Regions from separate parts of the Okibacterium endophyticum genome, predicted to be linked through region 2. Evidence: predicted binding sites of a transcription regulator. Region 2 holds the regulator's gene; each other region holds the start of a gene.
The links. The regulator HrcA, encoded in region 2, represses chaperone genes, less so after heat shock. The targets are predictions, from matches to a motif close to TTNGCACTCGNNNNNNNCGAGTGCNAA.
Positions count from the first base shown of each region.

Region 1: ACYVF5_RS09330 (Hsp20/alpha crystallin family protein) is a predicted target of HrcA. The motif match lies at 3,534-3,560, and genes of this name have one in related genera.
Region 3: groES (co-chaperone GroES) is a predicted target of HrcA. The motif match lies at 1,681-1,707, and genes of this name have one in related genera.

Region 1 covers NZ_BAAGXA010000006.1:155,128-162,007, forward strand. The annotation lists gene ACYVF5_RS09310 (response regulator transcription factor) at 1-458, shown strand, start outside; gene ACYVF5_RS09315 (sensor histidine kinase) at 455-1,897, shown strand; gene ACYVF5_RS09320 (DUF4229 domain-containing protein) at 2,014-2,343, shown strand; gene ACYVF5_RS09325 (1,4-dihydroxy-2-naphthoate polyprenyltransferase) at 2,396-3,385, opposite strand; gene ACYVF5_RS09330 (Hsp20/alpha crystallin family protein) at 3,645-4,085, shown strand; gene ACYVF5_RS09335 (AMP-binding protein) at 4,284-5,405, opposite strand; gene ACYVF5_RS09340 (MFS transporter) at 5,569-6,880, opposite strand, start outside.
Region 2 covers NZ_BAAGXA010000005.1:764,473-771,352, reverse strand. The annotation lists gene ACYVF5_RS07935 (PhoH family protein) at 1-542, opposite strand, end outside; gene ACYVF5_RS07930 (histidine triad nucleotide-binding protein) at 595-948, opposite strand; gene ACYVF5_RS07925 (16S rRNA (uracil(1498)-N(3))-methyltransferase) at 988-1,719, opposite strand; gene dnaJ (molecular chaperone DnaJ) at 1,729-2,829, opposite strand; gene hrcA (heat-inducible transcriptional repressor HrcA) at 2,912-3,940, opposite strand; gene ACYVF5_RS07910 (DUF4870 domain-containing protein) at 4,171-4,797, shown strand; gene hemW (radical SAM family heme chaperone HemW) at 4,804-6,027, opposite strand; gene ACYVF5_RS07900 (DUF1990 family protein) at 6,027-6,680, opposite strand; gene lepA (translation elongation factor 4) at 6,684-6,880, opposite strand, start outside.
Region 3 covers NZ_BAAGXA010000005.1:44-6,923, forward strand. The annotation lists gene ACYVF5_RS04205 (class I SAM-dependent methyltransferase) at 389-1,576, opposite strand; gene groES (co-chaperone GroES) at 1,783-2,079, shown strand; gene rarD (EamA family transporter RarD) at 2,193-3,152, shown strand; gene guaB (IMP dehydrogenase) at 3,359-4,861, shown strand; gene ACYVF5_RS04225 (GuaB3 family IMP dehydrogenase-related protein) at 4,923-6,038, shown strand; gene ACYVF5_RS04230 (glycerol-3-phosphate dehydrogenase/oxidase) at 6,122-6,880, shown strand, end outside.

The DNA of each region.
Region 1 (6,880 bases), on a different contig from region 2:
ATGTTCCGGTGCTCTTCCTGACGGCGAAGGACGCCGTCGACGACCGGATAGCCGGCATCTCGGCCGGTGGCGACGACTACGTCACCAAGCCGTTCAGTCTCGAGGAGGTCGTCGCCCGGCTCCGCGGTATCGCCCGTCGCCACGTCGCCGCCGACACCGACCCGAAGCTTCGAGTGGGCGATCTCGTCCTCGACGAGGAGACCTACGAGGTCGAGCGGGCCGGCGCCTCCGTCACGCTCACCGCGAAGGAGTTCGAGCTCTTGCGCTACCTCATGCAGAACCCGAGGCGAGTGCTCAGCAAAGCTCAGATCCTCGATCATGTCTGGAGTTACGACTTCGGTGGCCGCTCAAGCGTCGTCGAGATCTACATCTCTTACCTGCGCAAGAAGATCGACACCCTCGGCGAGCCGATGATCCACACGGTGCGCGGGGTCGGCTACACCATCAAGCCAGCGTGAGCAGGCCGCGGCGGTGGACGCTGAGACGACAGCTGGTGACCGGCGTCAGCCTGTTGGTCGGGGTGGTGTTCGTCATCACCAGCATCGTCACCGTTCTCGCACTGCGCTCGTCTGTCATGGAACGTCTGGACGAGCAAGTCCTCGACACGCTGAATGTCGCCTTCGACCCGCACGACGGCGCTCCGGACGGCGACGAGCGGGGGCCGCAGCCGCGCATCGGCTCTCTGCAGGTCGTTTTCGACAGTGAGGGATCTGTGCTCAGTTCCGCCTATGTCGCCGACGACGGCACGGAGGTGTCGCTGACCGCCGCTCAGCTCGGCGTCTTGCGAGATCAGCACGTCGAGGAGCGACGCCCGGTGACGGTCGATCTCGGCGGCGACCTCGGCGCTTTTCGCGTCGCATCCGCCTCACGGGGCGGCGACACGGTCATCGCGGGAAACTCGCTCGACGACGTCGCCGCGACAACTGGCGCTCTCGCACTGATCCTGGCCGGCGTGATGGCCGTGGCGTTGCTCGCAGCGATCGTCGGCGCTGTCCTCTTCATCACACGAGCGCTGCGTCCTCTGAAACGTGTCGCGTCGACAGCGGAGCGCGTTGCACAGCGTCCGCTTGCAGCCGGCGAGGTGAGAATGCCAGAACGCGTGGCGGAGGAGGACACCGATCCCGACACCGAGGTGGGCCGCGTCGGGTCGTCGCTCAACACGCTGCTCGGTCATGTTCAGTCGGCGCTGGTGTCCCGCCAGAACAGCGAGGAACAGCTGCGCCGTTTCATCGCAGACGCGAGCCATGAGCTCCGCACGCCGCTCGCCTCCATACGCGGCTACGCCGAGCTCTCCCGCAGAGAGAACGCCCCGATGACGACGACCCAGGAACGATCGCTCGAGCGGATCTCGGCCGAAGCGGTCCGCATGAGCTCTCTCGTCGAGGACCTGCTGCTTCTGGCCCGTCTCGACGCGGGCCAACATCTGCGTCGAGATCCCGTGGACCTGACGATGCTGACCATCGATTCCGTCAGCGATGCCCATGCCGCCGACCCGACTCACGAATGGCTGCTCGACCTCGACGAGCAGATCGAGGTCCCCGGCGATGAGAACCGTCTGCGCCAGGTGGTCGTCAACCTGCTCGCCAATGCGCGGATGCACACGCCGGCTGGCACAACAGTGGTGGCCGAGGTGAGTCACGACGATGACCACGCGGTCCTCCGCGTCGTCGACGACGGTCCGGGAATCCACCCGGACACACAGGAACGGCTGTTTCAACGCTTCGCGCGCGGGGATAGCTCGCGAAACAGGGACGCGGGGAGCACGGGACTCGGGTTGTCCATCTCTCGAGCCATCGTCGAGGCGCATGGAGGCCGGATCACCGCCGAGAGCAGGCCGGGACGAACAGTCTTCACCGTTATGCTGCCGCTGGAAAGGCGCGATGACACAGCTGCTTAGGCCGTCGCCATAAGAGGAGCACCCTCTCGGTGAGCCCGGCTCTGCGGAACACCAGCCCGCAGACCGGCGGAACACCACCGGCCGAAGCGCACAGACTCGCGGCATAAACTGGGCGGGTGAAACGCATTCCCCCCGTCGTCTCTTACACGGTGCTCCGCCTGCTCGCTTTCATCGTGCCGCTCGGGGTGCTGCTCGCGACCGGTTTCAATCCCTACATCGCCGCCCTGACCGCCGCGCTGATCGGGCTGAGCCTGTCGATCCTGGTGCTGCGCCGGCCCCGCGAGGCCATTTCGCGTGACCTGTATGCCGTGAGACACCGCGAGACCCCGCCATCGTCCCCTGATGAAGATGTCGAGGATGCGATCGACATCGCCGGGACGACTGCCCCGGCAGACGATGCACAGCCGAGCGAGCGATCGGCAGAATCACACCACGACGAACGCTGACGCGACACGGCGTATGACGAACACCGAGGCCTTGACCCCCTGAGACCCGGGGCTACTTGAAGAACGCCCAGAGCATCACGATGCCATAGAGCAGCTGCACGAGCCCGGTGAGCTTGAGCGCGAGCACGAACTCCTTCGCCGTGCGCGCCGTGGCGACGATCATGGCGGCCGGAAGAGCGGCGAGCAGGATGAACAGCGACAGCCAGGCGATCGGATAGAACAGCGCGAACCATACAGCGATGCCGAAGGGCACGAGTATAAAAACGATGTAGAGCACACGGGATGCCACGTGGCCGACGAGCACACTGAGCGTGCGTTTTCCGGCGACGCGGTCCTGGGCGACGTCGCGCAGGTTGTTGGTGAGCAGGGTGGCGACCGAGATCAAGCCGACCGCGACGGCCCCGAACCAGGCCTCCTGGTTCACGGTCAGCACCTGCACGAATGTGGTGCCGACCGTTGCGACCAGTCCGAAGAAGACGAAGACGAAGAGCTCGCCGAGCGCGTAGTAGCCGTATGGCCGTTTGCCGCCCGTGTAGAACCACGCGGCCGCAATGGCCGCGGCGCCAACGGCGATCAACCACCACTGCTGGGTCAGAACCGTCAACGCGAGTCCTGCGACAGCGGCGATCCCGAAGAACACGAGGGCGACGACGAGCACCGTTCTCGGTTTCGCCCTGCCGCTTCCCACGAGCCGGAACGGCCCCACGCGGTCACGGTCGGTGCCGCGAATACCGTCTGAGTAGTCGTTGGCGAAGTTCACGCCGATCTGCAGGCTCACCGCCACGGCGAGGCAGAGGAGAGCGCGCACCCAGTGGTAGACCCCCGGATCACTCGCGACCATCGCCGCCCCGGTGCCGACCAGCACCGGCGAGACCGACATCGGCAGTGTGAAGAGACGCGCGCCGGCGATCCAGTCCCTGGCCGTTGCGGGGCGGATGTCGCGATACGGCCGGGCAGCCGGGTTTCCGCTCCTGACCGTGCGCTTGCGGGTTTTGCGCGCTTTTTGCTTCGTCGCCACTCGGCAGCCTCCGTCTGTGTTCATACGCCCGTGCGGGCGCCTGCAGTTCCCGTTGGATTGTACGGCAGATCGCCTCGACCCTGCCGCCTCTGGCGTTTCACGAACACCGGGCAGAGACCTTCAAGAGCGCTCAGAAGATGCTTTACGTTCACCCAAAGCCTGCACAGACCACTTAGCACTCTCCTGGGCCGAGTGCTAATCTGAAGACAAGTTGAGCGACATCCACTCAACTGAGGAACCAGAGTCAGAATCACCCTCGTTCACCCAGAAGGAGCTGATGAACATGGCAATGAATTTCGATCCTTTCCGTGACCTCGACCGTGTCGCCAACGCCCTCTTCGAGGGCCGCGGACCTCGGCTGATGCCCGTGGACCTCTACCGGGACGGCGATCACTACGTGTTGAGCGCCGATCTGCCCGGAATCGACCCCGGCTCGGTCGACATCGATGTGGACGGTCAGCTGCTCACCATTCGCGCGGAGCGCACACTCGCCGCGGGCGACGGCGTGAAGTGGATCTCGCGCGAACGGACGGGCGGCTCGTTCCTGAGGCAGCTCAACCTCGGCCAGGGCGTCGACACCGAGAACATCACGGCCAGCTACACGAACGGTGTGCTCAGCGTGACGATCCCGGTGAGCGAGCAGGCGAAGCCGCGCAAGATCGCCGTCTCGACCGACTCGCCTGAGACCGTCGAGGTGTCAGAGCAGCGCCGCGTAGAGGCTTGATCTCGCACGCATCCGCACGCATCGCCCAGGGGAGTTCGGGGCCGGGGAGAACGCTCCCCGGCCCCGTTCGTGTATAGCGGTTCGCATTCCCGACTGATGCGGGCACCGGCTTGCGGGCAGATGCGGGCACCGGCTTGCGGGCTGATGCGGCCTTCTCGGCTGATACGGCACAGGCGGCTTCCGCGCCGCGCCGCGTGCTCACGCCTCGCGGGCGAGAGCGGCGATCTCGTGCCTGTCCGGTTTCCCTGAGACGAGCGTCGGCAACGTCTCGACGCTGATGACCTTTGCCGGGCGCGAAGGCGTGCCGAGAGCATCAGCCACCGTCTGTGCGATCACCTCGAAGCGCGGGTGCGCACCGGCGACCACCACAACCGGCACCTCGCCCCACCTCTCGTCGGGCATGCCCACCACCACTGCTTCGCTCATGCCCCTGATGCCGCGGACCACCTGCTCGACACGGTCGAGCGACACGTTCACACCGCCAGACACGATGACGTTGTCCGCGCGACCGGTGACGCGGAGCACACCATCGGCGAACTCACCCGTGTCTCCCGTCCTGTACCAGCGCTGACCGTCGTCTTCGACGAACACCGCCCGGGTGAGCGCGTCATCACCCAGGTATCCCTCCGCGAGCACCGGGCCGGCGAGCTCGATCTTCCCATCGGTGATGCGCACGTGGACGCCGGGCAGCGGAACACCGTTGTAGACGCATCCGCCGCACGTTTCGCTCGATCCGTAGGTGCGGAAGACCGGCAGCCCGAGCAGCTCGATGCGGTCCCGAAGGGCCGGAGGCGTTGCCTGCCCGCCCACGAGGATCCCGTCGAATCGCCTGAGGGCCGCGACGCCCGAACGGCTTTCGAGCAGTCGCGCGAGCTGCACGGGAACCAGAGACGTGTAGTGGCGCTCACCGCGCATGGCGCGAGAGGCCTCGATGAAGTCGGCTGGCGTGAACCGCCCGGGCGTCAGCACAACGGGCACGGTCTCTGCGGCGATCGAGCGCACGAGCACCTGCAGGCCGGCGATGTAGTGCGCGGGCAGCGCGAGCAGCCACTGCCCTTGCCCGCCCATGGTCGTCGCGGATGCCCCGGCGCCGGCAAGCAGGGCGTCGCAGCTGAGCGCGACCCGCTTGGGCACCCCCGTCGAACCGGACGTCGCGATCACCACGCCGACGGGTTGCGGCACGGTTCCGACCCTGTCCGGGTGCGGCGGAGCGCCAACGACGGGCATGATCGCCTGGCCTGATCTGTCGAGCGCCGACCGCAGGGCGCCGAGCAGCTCGAGCGGGTCGTCCGCCGACGCAGCGATGAGCGTCCTGGTCATAGCGCCAGTCTACGAGCTGGCCCGATCGGCTGGCCACGTCGCCACCTGGACCTTCTGACGATCGTCGAGGGGCGGAACGGCGCTCACGCGCTGTCAGCCGCTGCGGTTGCGGGCCGAGCCGTCGACCGCAGCCGACAGCCCAGCCCGCAACAGGTCAAGCGCTTCAGGCGGGTTCCGCCGCTGTCACCGGATGCGCCGGTTCAGAGGGCGACGCAGAGACACGTCGAGCGCTCAGCATCCCGAGAGCGACGAACGACACCGCCGAGACGACGGCCGGAATCCCGAAGAGCAGGTAGATCGCGGCGAGAGACCAGCCGGCTTCGAGAAGCAGGCCTGCAGCGACGGGACCGATGATCGCGGCGAGGCGTCCGACACCCAGGACGATGCCGAACCCGGACGCTCGCGCGTGCGCCGGATAGAGTCCGGGGATCAGCGCGTAGAAGCCCGTCACACCGGCGAGGCCCATAAACGCCCCGGCGACAGCGAAGGCGACGATGGCACCGACGGCGCTGGTCGACACAGCGACTCCGATGAGCGCGACGCCCGCGAGGACTGTCGAGACCGTGCCGAGCACCCAGAGCTTGACCCAGTTCGAGATGAGACCGAACAAGAGACTGCCGACGATGCCGCCGAGGCCCATAAACACCGACGACGTGATCGACAGTTGCGGAGAACCGCCCGCGATCGCCACCGCCTGCGGCGTCCAGGTCGTCACAAAGATGAACGAGACCTGGAGCAGCGCGAACCCGACGATCGCCAACAGCGTCAGAGAAAGGACGCCGGCGCCGAAGATCTCACGCAGGCGGCCCTTCGGCGCCTCGACTCGTGCGGGAAGGGCAGGCAGAGGCGCTGCGCCGATCCGCCCGATGACCCGGTTCATCCGCTCGAGCGCGTCAGCGTTCTTTCGGGTGGCCAGGAACTCGAGGGACTCGGCGAGCGCGACGATCGCCAGCACCATTGCGAGACCGGTGAGCACAGCCCCGACGATGAACCCGGCTCGCCAGCCGGATGCCAGCACGATCGGGCCGGTCAACGCGCCCCCCAGCGCCCCGCCGAAGCCGAAGCTGGCCGAGAACAGTCCCATCACGAGTCCGAGGCGTCGCGGCGAACTGTACTCCTTGAGGATCACCCCGATCGACGACATCAGCCCGCCGATGCCGATCCCGGTGGCGATTCGCGCCGCGACGAGCGCTTCGATGCCCGGGGCGAAGGCGGCGAGGAGCATACCCGAAGCCGCGAGCGCCAAGCTCACGACCGTGATGGTGCGGCGTCCGACGCGGTCCGCGAGTGGCGCCAGGGTGAAGGCGCCGATGACCATGCCGATGGTCGAGCCCCCGAGGAGGATCCCGATCTGTGCCGGCGCCGCTGCGAACTCGGTCGTGATGAGCGGGGCGAGGAAGGTGACGACGATGAAGTCGTACCCGTCGACCATCACGATGAACAACGCGACAACGACTGTCAGGATCTGATACCTC
Region 2 (6,880 bases):
TTCAGGGCGTCGTAGAGAGGCCGAAGGTACGGATCGATCTTGTCTGTGAGTGTGCCGGGCAGAAATCCGAGTCGCTCGCCTGCCTCGACGGCAGGTCGCGTCAGGATGATGCGGTTGACCTCTTTGCGTTGCAGGGCTTGAACGGCCTTCGCCATGGCGAGGTAGGTCTTGCCCGTTCCGGCCGGCCCGATGCCGAACACGATCGTGAACTCATCCATGGCGTCGACATACCGCTTCTGGCCGAGAGTCTTCGGCCTGATGCTTTTTCCGCGAGACGTCAGGATCGCCTGACCGAGCAGCTCTGCGGGGCTGCCAGAGCCGTTCTGCAGAATACGTGCCGACGACTGCACATCGACCGGACCGAGATCCTGTCCCTCTCTGACCATCACGATCAGTTCGTCGATGAGCGCTGCCGTCGCCTCCACCTGTTCCCGGTCCCCGCTGATGGTCAGGTCATTGCCGCGCGCGTGCAATTCGACTTCGGGGTACTGACGCTCGATCTCGCTGAGCAGGCGATCCTGCGGGCCGAACAGCCGCACCATGGCGACGCCGTCGATGTGCAGTCGCTTCTCGGCCCGATGTGAACCGGAGTCGTCAGTCGGCAAGTGTGCCCTCCTCGAGGCCGCCCGCGAGCACGTGGGCATGAACATGGAAAATCGTCTGTCCGGCGCTTTCGCCGGTGTTGAAGACGAGCCGGTACTCACCGTTCGCGTGGTCACGCGCCAGTTCGTCTGCGAGGCCCACGAGCTCCGCCAGCAGGTCTGGGTCGCCCGCCGCCAGTTCCGAGACATTGCGGAACCGTGTGGTCTTCGGCACGACGAGGATGTGCACTGGCGCTTTCGGCGCGATGTCGTTGAAGGCGATCAATCGCTCGGTCTCGGCGACGATCGTCGCGGGGATCTCTCTGGCGATGATTCGGCTGAAGATGCTCGGCTCGGTCTCAGGCATGCCCCCATCCTACGGAACTCAGCTCGTGTCGACCCCTCTTCACCATCGCCCGAGCGCGACGTTCAGAACGGCAAGCCCCGCCGGCCCGGCCGATGAGGTCCGCAGGACTTCGTCGCCGAGTCTGGCAGACACCGCGCCGGCCTCGGTGAACGCCCGGATCTCGTCTGGCGACAGACCCCCTTCCGGTCCGACGACGATGACGATGTCTCTGTCGGCGGGTGGCGCCAGGGCGCTCAACCGGCGGTCGGCGGTCGGCTCGAGCACGATCATCGTGGTCGAGGCGGCGAGCTGTGCCAGATCGTGTGCCGTGTGCAGGGAGCGAACCTCTGGCACCCACGGCCGGACCGACTGCTTCGAGGCCTCCCTGGCGATCGCGCGCCACCGATCCGCGCCTTTCTCCGCCTTCTGCCCCTGCCATCGCGAGACGCTTCGCGACGCGCTCCACGGAATGATGCCGGACACACCCAGTTCTGTGCAGTTCTGCACCGCGAGCTCGTCGCGATCGCCCTTCGCGAGCGCCTGTGCCAGAACGATCCGCGGCATCGGCTCGTCGTGGTGGTGCACCTCGTCGACGCGCATCGTCAGAACGCCTGCTGCGATGGTGTGGACAGTGCCTCCGGCCAGAAGCCCGCTTCCGTTCCCGATCAGCAGCCGCTCACCGACACGCAGACGGTTCGCAGAGACCGCATGCCGGCCCTCAGGCCCAGACAGCTCGACGGTGTGACCCGGCAGGACGTCCCGCAGGTCTTCTTTGAGGAAGAGTGTGCTCATGCGGGGAGCTCAGCTCAGAAAACGGTCGCGCAGCTTCGAGAACAGTCCCTGTTGGAAGGTGCCGAGCTGTGGGCCGTTCTGCTTGCGCCCAGACGCGAATTTCTTGATCAGTTCACGTTCCTTGTGATCCAGACGTGTCGGTGTGACCACCTGGACACCGATCCGCAGGTCGCCGCGCCCGGAGCCGCGCAGCTTCGTGACGCCGCGGTCCCTCACGGTGATGACCTCGGCACTCTGCGTGCCCGGTTTGAGTTCGATCTCGACGTCGCCGTCGAGCGCGTGAAGCGTTGTCGTCGTTCCGAGAATGGCATCGGTCATCGGCACCTCGAGAGTGCACAGAAGATCGTCGCCGTTCCGGCTGAAAACCTCGTGGTGCCTCACCTTGATCTCGAGGTAGAGATCACCGTTCGGGCCACCGGCGGGGCCGACCTCTCCGCTGCCCGGCATCTGCAATCGAAGGCCCGTCTCGACACCGGCTGGAATGTCGACGGACACCGTGCGGCGTGCACGGACTCTGCCCTGGCCCTGGCACGTGACGCACGGAGTCGCGATGACTGTTCCGTACCCGCGGCAGGTGCCGCAGGGAGACGAGGTCATCACATTGCCGAGCAGCGAACGGGCGACACGCTGTATCTGCCCGGTTCCATGGCAGATGTCACAGGTCACGGGTGCGGTTCCCGGCTGGCAGCACGACCCCTTGCAGGTGTCGCACAGCACAGCCGTGTCGACGTCGATGTCCCGATGCGTTCCGAAGATGACCTCGTCGAGGTCGACCTCGACGCGAAGCAGTGCGTCTTCGCCGCGTTCCCGCCTCGAACGGGGTCCTCGCTGTTGCGACTGCCCGCCGAAGAACGTCTCGAAGATGTCTCCGAAGCCACCGAATCCCTGTCCGCCGAGACCGCCGTTGCCCCCGCCCATGTCATAGCGCTGGCGCTGCTCGGGGTCGCTCAGCACGTCATACGCATGCGTCACGGCCTTGAACCGCTCAGAGGCGTCGGCCTCGGGATTGACATCCGGATGCAGCTCGCGCGCAAGACGACGGTACGCCTTCTTGATCTCATCGGCGGAGGCATCACGTGATACCCCGAGGACTTCGTAGTGGTCTGCCACCAAGGGCCTTTCGTCAGAGTGGGCGGCCCCTTGGCTCGAAGGGCCGCCGCTGATTCAACGCGTCGAGCTACGCATGCAGTGGTCAGTCGTCGCCGAACTGCCTCGACAGGTAACGTGCAACCGCCCGCACCGCCGTCATATTTCCCGAATAGTCCATCCTGGTCGGGCCGAGCACGCCGAGTCGGGCGAGCTCGCCAGATGAGAGGCTGTAGTTACTCGCGACAACGGAGGTGTCCCCCAACCCGAATGAGGCGTTCTCGCGCCCGATGCTCGCCGACACACCGTGCTGGTCCGCCTGCATCTCGGCGAACAGGCGAAGCAGCAGCACCTGTTGCTCGAGCGCTTCGAGCACGGGAAAGAGGCTGCCGTGGAAGTCGTCCTCGGTTCGAGCGAGGTTCGCTGCGCCGGCCATCACCAAGCGGTCATGGCGATACTCCCTCAGCTCGTCGACGATCGCATCGACGACGTGCGTCACGAGTTCCTCATCGGGATGGTCGGCTTCGACACGAACACCGTCGAGCGCTTCGGCCGCCTGAGCGACACTCGTGTCGACGAGCACAGAGTTGACACGAGATTTGAGATCGTCGAGGGACTGCGTCTCGACGGGCTTCGACAGTTCGACGACTCGCTGCTCGACCCGCCCGTTGTCTGTGATGAGCACCGTCAGCAATCTCGTCTCTGTGAGTGAGACCAGTTCGATGTGGCGCACGCGAGCCCTGGCGAACGACGGGTATTGGACGAGGGCGACCTGACCGGTGATCTGTGCGAGCAGCCGGACGGTTCTGGCGAGCACGTCGTCGATACCGAGGGATTCGCCCAGGAATGTCTCGATCGCCTGTCGTTGTGCGCTGCTCAGCGGCCGTCGATCAGCGAGCTGATCGACGAAAAGCCTGTAGCCCTTGTCTGTGGGCACGCGCCCGGACGACGTGTGCGGTGCCGCGATGAGTTCTTCTTCTTCGAGAAGCGCCATATCGTTGCGAATGGTCGCTGCCGACACTCCGAAGGCGTGCCGCTCGACGATGGCTTTAGACCCGACGGGCTCACGACTCGCGACGTAATCGTGCACAATGGCTCGCAACACAGCGAGACCGCGGTCTGAAACGGTACTCATGACCTGACCTCCCGTGCATCCGTGTGTCGACCGCCAGTTCCGCGGATGTCTGGCACTCGACAACCCTGAGTGCCAATTCTACCCCGCGCCACGCGGCTCTGGGTCATTGCCTCACGCCGATCCGAGGCAGTAGCGTTGGTCTACGTCGTCGGCAGCTGCACACATTCGCTCGCGAAGACACCGAAGACGTCGCGTCACATCGCACGCGCAACCGATTGAAAGGACCGGCCATGACCGACCCTCAGGCGCAGCCCCCTCAGGACCCGACTCGCGGACAGCCTCAGCAGCCCTCCGGCGATGTCCCTCCGCCGCAGCCCGCGGCTGGTCAGGCACCGCCCCCGCCGCAGCAGCCCCCATACCAGGGGCAGCAGCAGCCTCCCTACCAGGGGCAGCAACCCCCGTACCAGGGGCAGCAGCCTCCCTACCAGGGGCAGCAACCCCCGTACCAAGGTCAGCAGCCTCCGTACCAGGGACAGCAATATGCCGGGCAGCAGCCCGGCGGATACCCGCTCACGCCGGAGCAGGACAAGCAGTGGGCGATGTGGGGGCACCTCGGCGGGGTTCTCGGCTTCGTCCCGCCGCTGATCATCTGGCTCGTGTTCAAAGACCGGGGGCCGTTCACCAACCAAGAGGCGAAAGAAGCCCTGAACTTTCAGATCACCGTCGCGATCTTCTCGATCGGTCTCGGCATCCTGATGACCATTCTGACAGTCATCACCTTCGGGATCGCCGGGCTCTTCTTCTTCCTCGTCTATGTGCCGTGGATTCTCGGTGTGATCTTTGCGATCATCGCCGGAGTGAAGGTCAACAATGGGGAGCCCTATCGCTACTTCTTCGCGATCCGCATGATCAAGTAGTAGTCCTCAGTCGGTGAGCCGTCGCACAACGGCATCCGCCAACAGCCGCCCTCGCAGGGTCAGCACGACTCGGCCGCGCAGGGCGGCTTGTGCGTTCACGAGCTCCTCTGCGATCAGGCCGGCCACCGCACGACGCCCCTCGCTCGTCAGGATGTCGATCGCGAGCCCTTTTCTGGTTCGGCTCTCGAGCAGCACGCGCTCGAGGGCACGCACACCGTCGTCGAGGGTTTCCCGGCCCGCGGCAGGCGACAGGCCCGCCGACATGCGCTGGGCGTAAGCGGCCGGGTGCTTGACGTTCCACCAGCGGACCCCGCCGATGTGGCTGTGTGCTCCTGGACCCACGCCCCACCAGTCCTGACCCGTCCAATAGGCGAGATTGTGACGGGATATCGTCTTATCGCCGGTCGACCAGTTGCTGACTTCGTACCAGGCGTAGCCGGCAGACTCGAGCTCGCCGTCGACCAGCTCATACATGTCGGCCTGCAGATCATCGTCCGGCTGCGCCACCTCGCCCCTGCGGATCTGCCGCGCAAGCTTCGTTCCGTCCTCGATGATGAGCGCGTACGCAGAGATATGGTCGGGCTCGAGCTCGACGGCGGCCTGCACCGAGCGCTCCCAGTCCTCGAGACGCTCCCCCGGTGTTCCGTAGATCAGATCGACACTTGTCTGAAGGCCCGCCGCCTTCGCCCAGCCGACGACCTTGGCCACGTTGTCGGGATCGTGTGTTCGTTCGAGAGTGTTCAGAACGTGCGGCACCGCCGACTGCATGCCGAACGACACACGGGTGAACCCCGCCTCGGCGAGGGCATCCAGGTACCTCCGGTCCACGGAGTCCGGGTTCGCCTCCGTGGTCACCTCGGCGTCATCGTCGACGCCGAGGGTGTGTCTGACCGCCCCCAGCATGCTCACCAGATCGGCGGCGGGCAGAAGAGTGGGGGTGCCGCCACCGAAGAAGACAGTGCTCGCCGGCCTGGGTGTCGAGATCACCGCACCGAGCACACGCCCCGCGAGATGAATCTCGGCGGCTGCCTCGTCGGCGTAGGCGGACTGCTTTGCACCCCTGAGCTCTGTCGCCGTGTAGGTGTTGAAATCGCAGTACCCGCATCGAACCCGGCAGAACGGAACGTGCACATACACCCCGAGGCTGCGGTCGACAGCTCCGTGCTCGACGCTCGCGGGCAGCAAGCCGTCGTCTGGTGCGGGATCGGCGAGAGGAAGCGCGCCCGGCATCAGGCCGTCGGCGAAGACCACAGGGGCGAGAGCGCCCTGAGGTAGGTCGTCGCCAGTCTCTTGCGCCGCATGCCTGCGAGTCCCGGAATCAGGCGGTAATACCACGTGACAGGGCGGCTGACGGCGCGGACAGTGAACCACACGGAGTCATCGTCGCGGTGTTCGAGGATGAACGCCTCCTCACCGCTCACCCGGTGTCCGCGCACGGTTCCGTAGGCGAAGGCGACGGTGCGAGGCTCGTCGATGACGTAGACGACACGCACACGTGCGTCGACGTTAAATCGTCCGACACGGCCATGGATGCTCGCCGTTGTGCCGGCGGTGACATACGGTGTGCCGTCTTCGGCGTACTTCTGCTCCGTCGACACGGGAATCGGCTCGAGAGCCGTGCCGTCCTCGGCGAAGCGGACTCCTCCGTATTGCGGGCCCGTCGCCGTGTGCAGGTCGCTCACCTGCACCCCGCTCGCCTTCTGAACCGACCAGCTGAGCAGCGACGCAGACGCCTGCCCGAATCGTTCCTCGCCGCTGCCGAGCCTGAGAGACTGCTCGAACGGCACGAACCCCTCTGGGGGATATTGCATCAGATCAGACGCCTGGGTCGACCCGACCGCCGCGTAATCGACCGGCTCGTCTTCGAAAGTGCTGCGACGCATGGCCTACTTCTTCTCTTTCTTCTCAGCGCCCTTTTTCTCGGTGTCGCCGGAAAGAGCCGCGATGAAGGCTTCTTGGGGAACCTCGACCTTGCCGACCATCTTCATACGCTTTTTGCCCTCTTTCTGCTTCTCGAGCAGCTTGCGCTTTCGGGTGATGTCACCGCCGTAGCACTTGGCCAGCACATCCTTGCGCATCGCCC
Region 3 (6,880 bases), 760 kb from region 2:
TCACCCTGCCAGAACCCGCGTAAACACGGGGGTTGTGGACACGTTCTTCGAGAAAGTTCGCTGTGCAGAAGATGGGCAGAAAAGCAGGTCTCGACACGCTCGACCACCGCGGGGTGTGGCGGGCTCGACACCGTGGGGGTCTCGACAAGCTCGACCACCGAGGGGTGTGGCGGGCTCGACACCGTGGGGGTCTCGACAAGCTCGACCACCGAGGGGCTCGACCGGTGGGGGTCTCGACAGGCTCGACCACCGCGGGGTGTGGCGGGCTCGACACCGTGGGGGTCTCGACAAGCTCGACCACCGAGAGGGGTGGCGGGTTCGTCACCGTGGGGGTCTCGACAGGCTCGACCACCGAGAGGCGGGCTCGACGATGTGCTCGCGGGTCGGGTCAGGCACGCTCGACGAGCAACGCCGCGTGACGCCCGCCGACCCGCGTGAGCACGATGGTGGCCGTGGCAGAACCGGCCAGCGACATCCGCTTGCGAAACTGCGCAGGATCGATGTCGACACCGCGCTTCTTGACCTCGAGCGCGCCGACGCCGTTCTCTCGCAAACGCCGCTTGATCGCCCGCTCGTCGAACGGCATCCGCTCGATAACGCGAAAGCGGGTGGCGAACGGACTTGAGACATCGGTGTCACCGGTGAGATAAGCGATCCTGTCGCTCACCATCCCGGCCCCGAGGTCTCTCGCAAGGTCACCGATCAGCCTGGCCCTGATCACCGCGCCATCCGGTTCGTAGAGGTATTCACCGAGCTCGCGCACATCGACGTCTTCGCTGTTCCCCGGTCCGCTGATCTCGTGGGTGCCGTCCCGGTGCATAACGACTGCAGAACGACGGATGCCGTCGCGGGCGAGCGCACCGAACCAGAGACCGAGTTCGACGACGCTTCCGTCTACGCTCACCCACTGTGCTTCGCAGTCGTCTGGAATCAGCGTGTGGTCGAAGCCCGGGCCCAGCTTCACACCCGTCGGTTTCTGCGCAGCGAGACTCCAGGCGAACACGAGCGACGGTGTGTAGTCCTCAGGCCGCGTGAGCCTCGACGTGTTGGTGTGACCGGACGTGCGGCGCGCCGGGTCCAGGTACACGGCCTCGACGTGGTTCACGTCGAACGACTCGGCGTCCTGATGCACAACGCGCGCGGATTCGAACGGAGCCAGGTTGTAGCTGGCGAGCGTGGCCGTCACCTCATCGTGCTCGACGGCCGTCACCGTGAGCCCGATGCCCGCGAGGGCCAGTGAATCCGCCCCGATGCCGCACCCGAGATCAGCCACGGACGAGAAGCCGGCCCGCGCGATCCGGCCTGCGTGCAGTGACGCCACTGACAACCGCGTGGCCTGCTCGAGCCCGGCCTCCGTGAACAGCATGCGTGAGGCGAACTCGCCGAATTTCGCGGTCGCCTTCCGTCGAAGGCGCGCCTGGGTGAGCGCGGCCGCCACCAGTTCGGGAGAGTGTCCCTGGCTTCTGAGCCGAGAAACGGCTGCGACGACGTCTGCGGCAGCTGCCGTGGGATCGATCTCGTCGATGAGCCGCAGGCCCTCGGGAGTCAGCAGGGTGAGAAGCTCGGCTTTGTCCACCCAGCCAACCTAAGGCATGTCGGATGCCTCCGTTTCATCATGCCGCTCGCTGCGGGGAGAGATGCCAGACATAGACGCGTGAATGCGCCACCCGGTCGACACGATTGGCACTCACGTTGCACGAGTGCCAACGGATCCCTAAACTGGCATTAGCACTCTCGGTGTGAGGGTGCTAACTCAAGTCTTAGTCAAGAAAGAGGTCAACCGTGTCGGTCTCCATCAAGCCGCTCGAGGATCGCATCGTCATCAAGCAGGTCGAGGCAGAGCAGACGACTGCTTCTGGTCTCGTCATTCCTGACACTGCCAAGGAAAAGCCCCAGGAGGGTGAAGTCGTCGCCGTCGGCCCCGGCCGTATCGACGACAACGGCAACCGCATTCCGCTCGACGTTGCCGTCGGCGACCGAGTGATCTACTCGAAGTACGGCGGCACCGAGGTCAAGTTCGGCGGGGACGACCTGCTCGTTCTCTCGGCACGCGACGTGCTCGCGGTTGTGGTTCGCTGAACCGCGACACGCTGAGAAACGCCCGGACGGCTGTGGCCGTCCGGGCGTTTTCGTGTTTTCGCGGGGTCTGGCTCGCGGCGTCTGGTGCACGCCGTCGCGAGTAGCATCGAGGAGTGCCAAGCCCAAGCGATCCTGCTGACGTCGATATCGGACTGAACTCGGGCACCACCTCTCGCCCTTCTCGCGGCGGCATGCTCTACGCGGTGGGTGCGTACGGCCTGTGGGGAGTCCTGCCGCTGTATTTCATCGCGGCGCTTCCGACGGGAGCCGTAGAACTCGTCGCCTTGCGGATCGTGTTCTCTCTCGTCTTCTGCGCGATCCTGATCGCCGTGACGCGGGCGTGGACACGGTTCGCCGCGCTCCTGAAGCAGCCCAAGATCCTGTTCACCATGGCGCTGGCCGGTGTGCTGATCTTCATCAACTGGCAGACGTACATCTACGGCGCTCTCAGTGGACAGGTGGTCGAGGCCTCTCTCGGCTATTTCATCAACCCGATCGTCACAGTGCTCCTCGGTGTGATTCTTCTGCGCGAGAGGCTGCGTCCCGTGCAGTGGATCGCCATCGGGATCGGTATGGTCGCCGTGATCGTACTCACCGCGGCGCACGGCAGTGTGCCGTGGATCGCACTCACCCTGGCGTTCAGCTTCGGGTTCTATGGGTACATCAAGAAGCGGGTCGGTCCGCGCGTCGATGCCATCTCCGGACTGACCCTTGAGACCGCCTGGCTCACTCCTGTCGCGATCGTGCAACTCGTCGTCGTCGCCATGGGCCCAGGCCTCGTCTTCGGCACGGTGAGCACCTGGCACACACTGTTGCTCATCGGCACGGGGGTCGTCACGGCCCTTCCGCTGCTGTTGTTCGCCGCCGCATCGCGCCGCCTGCCGCTGATCTATATGGGGTTCATTCAGTTCTTCGCCCCGCTGATCCAGTTCATCATCGGTGTTGCGATTCTGCACGAGCCGATGCCGACGGAACGGTGGGTCGGGTTCGGGCTCGTCTGGGTTGCGCTGGTGGTGCTGATGGTCGACATGGTGGTGCACGCGCAGCACGGGCGCCGTCGCGTGCGCTCCTGAGGTGAGAGCGTGCCTCGATCGGGCATGCGCGCCTGACCGCCGGCTCCACCCGGCTTTCCGATCGTTCCTCAACGTCGGCTGCACGATTCAACGACGCGGGCATAACCGAAGCCGGAGCACGGTTACGATTAAGTACCGCGTGTGCAGGCCGTCCGGGTCGTTGCAGCGCGGGCCCGAGAGGGCTTTCGCCGCTGTGAAGGGATGCAATGGAACAGCCAGACCCGTTCGGATTCGTCGGACTGACCTATGACGACGTGCTTCTGCTGCCTGGGCACACGGATGTCATTCCGAGCGAAGCAGACACCACTTCGCGCCTGACCCGTCGCATCCGCGTGTCGATGCCCCTGCTCTCGAGCGCGATGGACACGGTCACGGAGTCCCGCATGGCGATCGCGATGGCCAGAGAGGGCGGCATCGGCATTCTGCACCGCAACCTCTCGATAGCCGATCAGGCGGAGCAGGTCGACCGCGTCAAGCGGAGCGAGTCCGGCATGATCACGAACCCGGTGACCACGACCCAGGATGCCACGGTCGCCGAGGTCGACGCGTTGTGCGGGCAGTTCAGGGTCTCAGGGCTGCCGGTCGTCGACGACGACGGGGTGCTCATCGGCATCGTGACGAACCGCGACATGAGGTTCGTCGCCCCGTTCGAGACACGCACCACGCTCGTGCGCGACGTGATGACGAAGACGCCCCTCTACACGGCGCCTGTCGGCGTGAGCCCCGACGACGCCATAGCGATTCTCGCCCAGCACCGCATCGAGAAGCTTCCGATCGTCGATGACAGGGGCCGGCTCAAGGGGCTCATCACCGTCAAGGACTTCGACAAGAGCGAGAAATACCCCCTCGCGACCAAGGACGACGCGGGCCGCCTGCGTGTGGGAGCCGCGATCGGCTTCTTCGGCGACGCGTGGGAGCGCGCGACGGCTCTGCTCGACGCCGGTGTCGATGTGCTCGTCGTCGACACCGCGAACGGCGATTCCGCGGGTGTGCTCGACATCATCAAGAAGCTCAAGTCCGATCCGGCGTTCGCAGGCGTCGACGTGATCGGCGGCAACGTCGCGACGCGCTCCGGCACCCAGGCGATCATCGATGCCGGTGCGGATGCCGTCAAGGTCGGGGTGGGCCCAGGATCGATCTGCACAACCCGTGTCGTCGCCGGCGTCGGCGTCCCTCAGATCACCGCCGTGTACGAGGCGTCGCTGGCCGCACGCGAAACTGGTGTTCCGGTGATCGCGGACGGCGGCCTGCAGTATTCGGGCGACATCGCGAAGGCGCTCGTGGCCGGTGCAGACACGGTGATGCTCGGCTCGCTGCTCGCCGGAACAGATGAGAGCCCCGGCGAGCTCGTGTTCGTCAACGGCAAGCAGTTCAAGACCTACCGCGGAATGGGCTCGCTCGGCGCGCTTCAGACACGCGGCGAGAAGACCTCGTACTCGAAGGACCGCTACTTTCAGGCCGATGTGCCCACAGACGACAAACTCATTCCAGAGGGCATCGAGGGCCAGGTCCCCTATCGAGGGCCGCTCTCGGCGGTCGCGTATCAACTGATCGGCGGCCTACGGCAATCGATGTTCTACGTCGGCGCCCGCACGATCGATGAGCTGAAGGCGAAGGGAAAGTTCGTCCGCATCACACCGGCGGGGCTCAAGGAGTCGCACCCGCACGACGTGCAGATCGTCGTCGAAGCGCCGAACTACACACGCTGACCCCTGCTGTCCTCATCCGACGGCACCCCGCCGACGCGGACGATAGGCTTGTTCGGTGAACATGCAGACCGAGATCGGCGCCGCCAAGCGCGCGAGACGCACCTACGCATTCGACGACATCGCCATCGTTCCCTCGCGGCGAACGCGTGACCCTGAGGATGTCTCGGTGACGTGGAGAATCGACGCGTACCAGTTCGACACGCCATTCATCTCGGCGCCCATGGATTCGGTCGTCTCGCCGACCACCGCGATCATGATCGGTCAGCTCGGCGGGCTGGGCGTTCTCGACCTCGAAGGCCTGTGGACCAGGTACGAGGATCCGGAGCCGCTCCTCGCCGAGATCAGGAATCTTGCCCCCGATCAGGCGACACGTCGTATGCAGGAGATCTATCTCGCGCCCATCCAGCCTGAACTCGTCACCGCCCGGCTGGCCGAGATCCGCGCTGCGGGTGTGACGGTGGCTGGAGCGCTTTCGCCGCAACGAACGCAAGAGCTGTATAAGACGGTGGTCGAGGCGGGTGTGGACCTCTTTGTGATCCGCGGAACAACAGTATCCGCCGAGCACGTCTCGCAGAACCAGGAGCCGCTCAATCTCAAGGAGTTCATCTATGAGCTCGACGTGCCCGTCATCGTCGGGGGAGCGGCCACCTATACCGCGGCGCTGCACCTGATGCGCACCGGCGCTGCGGGTGTGCTCGTCGGCTTCGGCGGCGGCGCGGCGACGACGACCAGGGCGACCCTCGGCATCCACGCACCCATGGCGACAGCCGTGGCCGACGTCGCCGGCGCCAGGCGCGACTACCTCGACGAGTCCGGCGGACGATACGTGAACGTCATCGCAGACGGCGGGCTGGGTGCATCGGGCGACATCGTGAAGGCGATCGCCTGTGGTGCAGACGCCGTGATGCTCGGAACGACCCTCGCCAGGGCGACGGATGCCCCTGGCGGCGGCTTTCACTGGGGCACAGAGGCCTATCACCCCCAGCTTCCCCGGGGGCGGCGCGTCGAGGTCGGGCAGGTGGGAACACTGGAAGAGGTCTTCTACGGGCCGGCGACCGCCGTCGATGGAACGGTCAACCTGGTCGGCGCGCTCAAGCGGTCGATGGCGACCACCGGCTACTCCGACATCAAGGAGTTCCAGAAGGTCGAAGTGGTTGTGGCGCCATACTGCGTGTAATAACGTCAGAGAAAACGCGGTGACCGTTTGTCACCATGCACGATTGCGGGCGTTGGCCGGTGGTCGCGCCAGGGGAGGCAGTGATGACGAAGCCGAACACCGTTGCACGATCGAGCAAGCTGGGGCCGGCTGAACGCGTCGCCGCCATCGAGGCGATGATGTCGAAGGAACTCGACGTTCTGGTGGTCGGCGGAGGCATCGTGGGCGCAGGCAGCGCCATGGATGCCGTCACGCGCGGACTGTCCACGGGCATCCTCGAGGCGCGTGACTGGGCGAGCGGCACGTCGAGCCGTTCGTCGAAGCTTGTGCACGGCGGCATCAGGTACCTCGAGCAGCTCGACTTCGGTCTGGTTCGAGAAGCCCTCATCGAGCGTGGTCTGCTGCTCCAGCGCATCGCCCCGCATCTCGTCAAGCCCGTGCGCTTTCTCTACCCGCTGACGAAGCCGGTCATCGAACGCTTCTACATCGGCACCGGCATGCTGCTCTATGACCTCTTCAGCTGGACGGGTGGGAGACCCCCCGGTGTTCCCCACCACCGTCACCTGAGCAAGCGGCAGATCGCGCGGTCGATTCCGTCGCTCCGCAGCAACGCCTTCGTCGGCGGGCTCACCTACTACGACGCCCAGGTCGACGATGCACGGTATGTCGCATCGCTGGTTCGCACGGCATCGTTCTATGGAGCCCACGCGGCAAGCAGGGTGCGCGTGGAAGGGTTCCTCAAGGTCGGTCAGCGTGTGGTCGGTGTGAAGGCACACGATCTGCAGACGGACGAGCATTTCGAGGTTCGCGCGAAACAGGTCGTCAACGCGACAGGTGTCTGGACGGACGACACGCAGTCGATG